Verrucomicrobium spinosum DSM 4136 = JCM 18804: one gene and its partner. The protein of the gene in region 1 interacts with the protein of each later gene in a pairwise test. Links are inferred from orthologs where the notes say so. Each region holds a gene or a part of one and is shown on either strand. Other genes may lie near its edges.

What was found.
Region 2: the proteins of hflK (region 1) and ftsH interact in binary tests that used the Escherichia coli proteins (3 or more experiments, as listed by UniProt). The link is inferred for Verrucomicrobium spinosum DSM 4136 = JCM 18804 from one-to-one orthologs.

The regions. Positions count from the first base shown.
Region 1 is NZ_ABIZ01000001.1:1,823,899-1,827,089, forward strand. What follows is about bases 108-2,982. They hold hflK (FtsH protease activity modulator HflK), read left to right. Parts: upstream 108-959; coding sequence 960-2,006; downstream 2,007-2,982. Other genes in these bases: lpxD (UDP-3-O-(3-hydroxymyristoyl)glucosamine N-acyltransferase), read left to right, coding at 108-449; hflC (protease modulator HflC), read left to right, coding at 2,058-2,982. Outside these bases: more of lpxD, read left to right, coding at 1-107; more of hflC, read left to right, coding at 2,983-3,176.
Region 2 is NZ_ABIZ01000001.1:5,581,441-5,584,647, forward strand. Bases 127-3,017 are described here. They hold ftsH (ATP-dependent zinc metalloprotease FtsH), read right to left. Parts: upstream 2,680-3,017; coding sequence 574-2,679; downstream 127-573. Other genes in these bases: VSP_RS22795 (ABC transporter permease), read left to right, coding at 2,935-3,017. Also shown: VSP_RS43160 (RNA recognition motif domain-containing protein), read right to left, coding at 1-50; more of VSP_RS22795, read left to right, coding at 3,018-3,207. UniProt on the Escherichia coli protein: Acts as a processive, ATP-dependent zinc metallopeptidase for both cytoplasmic and membrane proteins. Plays a role in the quality control of integral membrane proteins.

The DNA of each region.
Region 1 (3,191 bases):
TGCAGCTGGATGACGACGTGGAAGTCGGATCCTGCACCACCATTGACCGTGCGCGCTTCGGTCGCACCTGGATCGGTGAGGGGAGCAAGATCGACAACCTGGTCCAGATCGCCCACAACGTGATTACGGGGAAGCATTGCCTTATTGTCTCCCAGGTCGGCATCTCCGGGAGCACCCGCCTGGGCGACTATGTCACCATGGCGGGACAGGTGGGAGTGGCCGGGCATCTGAAAATTGGCGACAAGATCACGGTGATGGCCAAGTCAGGGATCACCAAGGATCTCTCGGAGTCCGGCGTCTATACGGGATACCCCGCCAAGCCTCTCATGGAGGGGCGTCGTGCTCTCACCTACCCCGGCCGCGTGCCGGAGATCCTGGACCGCCTGAAAGCGATGGAAAAAAGAGTCCAGGAGCTTGAGGCCAGACTGGGGGCTGGCCAGGAGGCGTGATCTTGGAAGGTGGAAGTGAGTTTTCGGAAATAGCGAACTGTCTTTGACCTCACACAAAGGCACGACGGCACAAAGAAAGGGCAGCCAAGGAACGTCCGCAGTGCAGATGCTCGGTCGAAGCTCTTCCTTGAAGAGGATCGGGCTATGAGCCCTGCCTTGACGAGGCTCAAGCGAGTCAACCCTGGGTGCCTCCGCAGAGGAGGATCAGGTGGGAAAGCTGACAATATCCGCTCTCTCCATCGCTACCTCCATGTCTGCAAGTTTCGCCTGCCCAGCTGATTTCACTCAATTTCGACAGTCTCCGGTTATCCCCGGGTTCGCCGCGACATTCTGCCGCAGTGCGGCTTGTGAGGTGGCGCCGTTCTGTTCTCTCCTGTACCGCAGATCGGCTCCCGGCAGCCTTCCTCCGCTGTTTCCCCATCCTTTGTGCCATCCTGCTCGGCTGGGAGAAAACGGCCCTCCCTGCCTCTTGCCCTTACTTTTTACCGTTTCCTGCGCTAAACTCCCACTATGACTCGATCCAACCAACCTCCCCAGCTGCCGCAGTTCCCGCAGATGCCCCAGATAAAGGTCAGTCTTCGCACCCTTGGTCTTGGGGCGGTAGGGCTGTTCCTCGTGATCGGCGTGCTGACCAGCTTCTACACGGTGCCGGCGGAGTCCGTGGGCGTGGTGCAACGGTTCGGCCGCTACCTGGAAACGAGCGGTCCCGGCCTGCGCTTCCGCATACCCTTCGGCGTCGATCGCGTCACGGAGGTGCCGGTTCAGCGCCAGCTCAAGATGGAGTTTGGTTTTTCCACTGGCTACACCACGAATGAGTACCAGAGCTCCAGGGAGTCCGAGGCGGAGAAGAACATGGTCACGGGTGACCTGAACGCCGCAGAGGTGGAGTGGGTGGTGCAGTACGGTGTGACTGACGCGCGCGCCTACCTCTTCCATCTCCGTACGCCGGAGGCCACCCTTCGTGATGTGGCGGAGAGCGTGATGCGTGAGGTGGTGGGGGATCGCACGGTGGATGAGGTGCTCACCTTCGGACGTGAGGACATCCAGATGGAGGTGCGCAAGCAGCTGGTGACCGTGGTGGACCGCCTGGGCATGGGCCTGCGCGTGGAGCAGGTGCAACTGACCAACGTGCGCCCCCCGCGCCCGGTGCAGCGCTCGTTTGATGAAGTGAGCCGTGCCCAGCAGGAGCGGGAGCAGTTGATCAACCAGGCCAATGGGGAATACAACAAGGTGGTGCCCCGGGCTCGTGGCGAGGCCGAGCAGAAGGTCAGCGAGGCAGAGGGCTACGCCGTGAAACGCGTGAACGAAGCCGAGGGCGACGTCGCCCGCTTCAATGCCCTGCTGACCCAGTATGAAAAGGCTCCTGAGGTGACCCGTCAGCGCATCTACCTGGAAACCATGGCCGAAGTCATTCCCAAGTTGGGCGGCAAGATCATCCTGGATGACGCGGCCAAACAGTTCCTGCCCCTCATGCACCTCCAGCAGCCGCAACCCCAGGTGCCGGTGCCTTACCAGCAGCCCGCTCCCCAGCGTCAGGTCACCCAGCCGGTGCGTTGATCCTGAAACCTCCGGCAACTTTTCATCCGTTTTGTCCCCCATCTTTTTCTCATGAAAGCTTCCATTTACCTCCTGTCCCTGGCAGGTGCCGTGCTGCTGCTCTTTCTCTTCTCCGTCAGCGCCTACACCGTGGGTGAGACCGAGCAAATCATCATCACCCAGTTCGGCGAGCCCGTGGGTGGTGCCATCAACAACCGGCTTGAGAAGAATGAGGCCGGTCTTCACTTCAAGGCACCTTTCATTCAGCAGGTACACCGTTTCGAGAAGCGCATCCTCGAGTGGGACGGTCCTTCTGACTCCATGTCCACCCGTGAGAAGCTCACCGTCGTGGTGAATGCCTTCGCCCGATGGCGCATCGCCGATCCCCTCCGCTACTACCAGAGCCTTCGTGACGAGCGCAGCGCGCTTTCCCGCATCACCGACATCGTCGGCAGCGCCACCCGCGGTGTCGTGGCCAAGCACGACCTTGTAGAGGTGGTGCGCAGCGACAAGACGCGCAAGGTGGAGGTGGAGAAACTCTCGGTGCAGGGCATCGCTGTGGTGACGCAGCTCCCGGCCATCCAGTACGGTCGCTCTGTTCTGGAGAAGGAAGTCCTGGCTGCCGCCGCGGAGAGCGCCAAGGCCTGGGGCATCGAGATCCTGGAGGTGCAGTTCAAGCGCATCAACTACAACCCGGCCGTGAGCGACAAGATCTATGACCGCATGACCTCTGAGCGCATGCAGATTGCCGAACGTTTTCGCTCTGAAGGCGAGGGTGAGGCCGCCAAGATCATTGGTCGCAAGGAGAAGGACCTCCGCGAGATCGAATCCAGCGCCTACCGCAAGGTTCAGGAAATTCAGGGTGAGGCCGACGCCAAAGCCACCGAGATCTACGCCCAGGCTTACAACACCAGCACCTCCGCCGCCCAGCTCTACCAGTTCGTCAAGACCCTGGAGACCTACAAAACCACCCTCGGCCGCGACAGCACCCTCATCCTCACGACGGACAGCGACTTCTTCAAGTACCTGAAGTCCATGAACCCGGAAGGGAAGACGGAACCGGTGGTGACACCCGCAGCGAAGCCAACGCAAGCCAAAGCGTCGCCTGCACCCGCCGTAATGCCAGCACCTGCCCCAGTGCCAACCCCTGCGCCTGCGTCAGCGCCTGTGCCGACTCCGGTGGCGCAGTGATTTGGTGAAACAGCT
Region 2 (3,207 bases), 3.8 Mb from region 1 along the record:
CCACGGCGCCCATTCGGGCGGCCGGAGCCATTGCTGTTGTAGTCGCTCATCGGAACGGTATTTCGTTTTCTCTGGTTTCGGAGCGAAGCATGACCAGGGCGTGGCACGGCACGGATCCGCAGAAACGGCAGATCCAGCTATATCCGAAGCGAACGGAGAAAGTGCGGCGCGACTGGGGCTTCGCATGCAGTTCTGGCCACCGGCGGAGACGGCTGGCATCGCCGAAGATGCACGGTGACGGGTCAAGGCAGCACAAAGAGCTTCCGGAGTCATGGATGACTGGAAGGAGAGGCGGTTAGGTGCTTTTCGCGGGCTTGGGCAGCGCATTTGCGAAGCATTTCCAGGACTGGGCCTCAAAGCGGCATGCTTTGACGAACTGACAGAAATGACAGTACTGGGATGCGCGGGGTGGCGCAAGGGGTTTTTCCCGAGGCGAATTTTTGCCCCGCAACCCCTTCAAGGTCAGCGAATACACGAAATCCCGCAGGGGGAGGTTTGACCGGACCACAAAAAAGCGCCTGCACGCTGGAGAGCATGCAGGCGCTTCTTTTGAAAGAATCGGGAGATCAGGAATCAGGCCGGGACACCGACAACACCGCCAGGCAACCCGCCCTCCTGCTCGTCCTCAGCAGAACTGGCAGTGCGTTCAGGGGTAGCCTTGGGTACGGGAGGAGGCGTAGGAGGCTTGGGTGACTGGGGAGGATTCTGAATCTTACCGGTCTTCATGATCTCCTTGATGTGGCTGCCGTCGAGCGTCTCAAACTCCAGAAGGGCATGGGCAATGGCGTCCAGCTTGTCCTTGTTGGCGAGCAGGATGTCTTTGGCCTTGGAATAGGCTTCGTCGATGAGACGTTTCACCTCCTCGTCAATCTTCTGAGCGGTGGCACCACTGTAGTTGCGAGAACGACCGAGGTCGCGGGCCAGGAAGACGGCTCCGTCCCCTTCTCCGTATTCCACCATGCCGAGCTTCTCGCTCATGCCCCAGGCGCAAACCATGCTGCGGGCGATGTTCGTCGCCTGGCGGATGTCCCCCATGGCTCCGTTGGTCACATCGCTGAACTGGACTTCTTCAGCCACTCGGCCACCCATGGCGACCACGAGGTCGTCAAGGAGCTCACTCTTGCGGTGGGTGAATTTGTCCTCTTCAGGCAGCCACATGGTGGACCCGAGGGAGGGGCCGCGAGGGATGATGGTCACCTTGTGCAGGGGATCCGTATGCTCCAGAAGTTCGATCAGAATGGCGTGTCCCGCTTCATGGTAGGCGGTGTTCTCCTTTTCCTTCTCGCTCAGAGCAAGGCTACGGCGCTCACGGCCCCATCGCACCTTGTCACGGGCTTCCTCAAGCTCGGGAGTACCAATGGCCTTGAGATTTTTGCGAGCCGCCAGAAGGGCCGCCTCGTTGATGATATTGGCAAGCTCCGCACCGGAGAAGCCGGGGGTGCCACGGGCCACCTTGCTGAGGTCAGCGTTCTCGCTCAGCTTCACGCGCTTGGCATGAACGCGGAGGATTTCCTCACGACCCTTCACATCTGGAAGGCTCACCGTGACCTGACGGTCAAAGCGGCCCGGACGAAGCAGGGCGGGATCCAGCACATCAGGACGGTTCGTGGCGGCAATGATGATGACACCTTCCTGAGTGTCGAAACCATCCATCTCCACCAGCATGGCATTCAGCGTCTGCTCGCGCTCGTCATGTCCCCCACCGAGCCCATGACCACGATGGCGGCCCACGGCATCGATTTCGTCAATGAAGATAAGGCACGGGGCATTTTTCTTGCCCTGCTCGAACATGTCACGCACACGGCTGGCACCCACGCCCACGAACATCTCGACGAAGTCGGAACCGCTAATGCTGAAGAATGGCACGTCAGCCTCACCTGCGATGGCCTTGGCGAGGAGCGTCTTACCCGTACCAGGAGAGCCGACCATGAGCACGCCCTTGGGGATCTTGCCACCCAGGCGCTGGAATTTCTTGGGATCCTTGAGGAATTCCACCAGTTCCCAGACTTCTTCCTTGGCCTCTTCCACGCCGGCCACATCCTTGAAGGTGATTTTGTTACGGTCCTGGTTGAGAAGACGGGCCCGGCTCTTGCCAAAGCTCATCGCTCCACGGCCCGCCATCTTCATCTGCTGACGGATCAGGAGGAACAGGCCCACAAACACCAAGATCGGCAACAGGGTGAAGAAGATCGTGCCCGTGTAGTTGGAGGCATACTCAGGCGTGATGACGATGAGCTCGACCTTGGACTTGTCCAAACCAGCTTTCTCAGCGGCAGCAAGGCGGGCGTCGTTGGCCTTTTCGATCATGCGGTGCAGCTCGTCCTTTTGGAAGGCAATGTTCACCTCCGTGGTGAAGCTGCCTTCGGCCGCAGGGTTTTTGCCGTCAGCGGAAACTCCCTTGGTGTAATAACCACTGAGGTACTCAGTGCCAGTGCCCTGATTGGTCACCAGCTTGAGCTCTTTGTCCTTGGTGGAGATGATCTGGTCGTTTTCCAGGAGTTGCTTGAACTCGGCAAACGTCTTTTTGCCACTTCCCCCCAGACTCTTGTCCTGGTTGAGGAAGAAGGCCCATGCGATGATGAGCGCGGAAGCGCCGAGAAGCACCAACCCCTTCCAGTTAAACTGGGGCTCGGGCGTCTTGCGGTTGTTGCGCTGGGGATTCTGTTCTTCGTCGAACATAGTGAAATAGTAAAAGAGGGCTTTAGGAAGGATACACCGAACGGAGGTCGTGGAAACCCTTAAATTTCGGAACGCTGACGCTCAGGCAGCGGACGCACCCGATTGCACGGTCCGGCGGCTGAGCAAGGGTTTAGTGACAGCGTTGTCAAGAATGTTCAAGCCCTGAGTCATGCTCAGGGCCAAAAAGCGGCCCAGCTCATGCACTTGCCCTTGTGTGCGCCCGTATGCCATGCCTAGTTTGCGCCTTCGTTACCCATGACGCCGCCCGCCGAATCCCAGCCGACTCCTCCGCGCCCCAAAAAAGGGGCTGCCCGATCGGCTCTATCGCCGTTGGCAGGTGGGCGCTCAACTTGGTGGCAGCGCCTCCTGACCCGTTTCACGGGCCGTAGCCCGGATTCAGCGGGCAACACCATGCTGCCGGTGCTCATGGAGGTATTTGCCGGGTTCTCCAAGATCGATGGCTCCGTCATGGAGGAGGAGATCGACTCCAGCCTGGGGTTCATGCGGTATGATTATCCGGAGGCCATT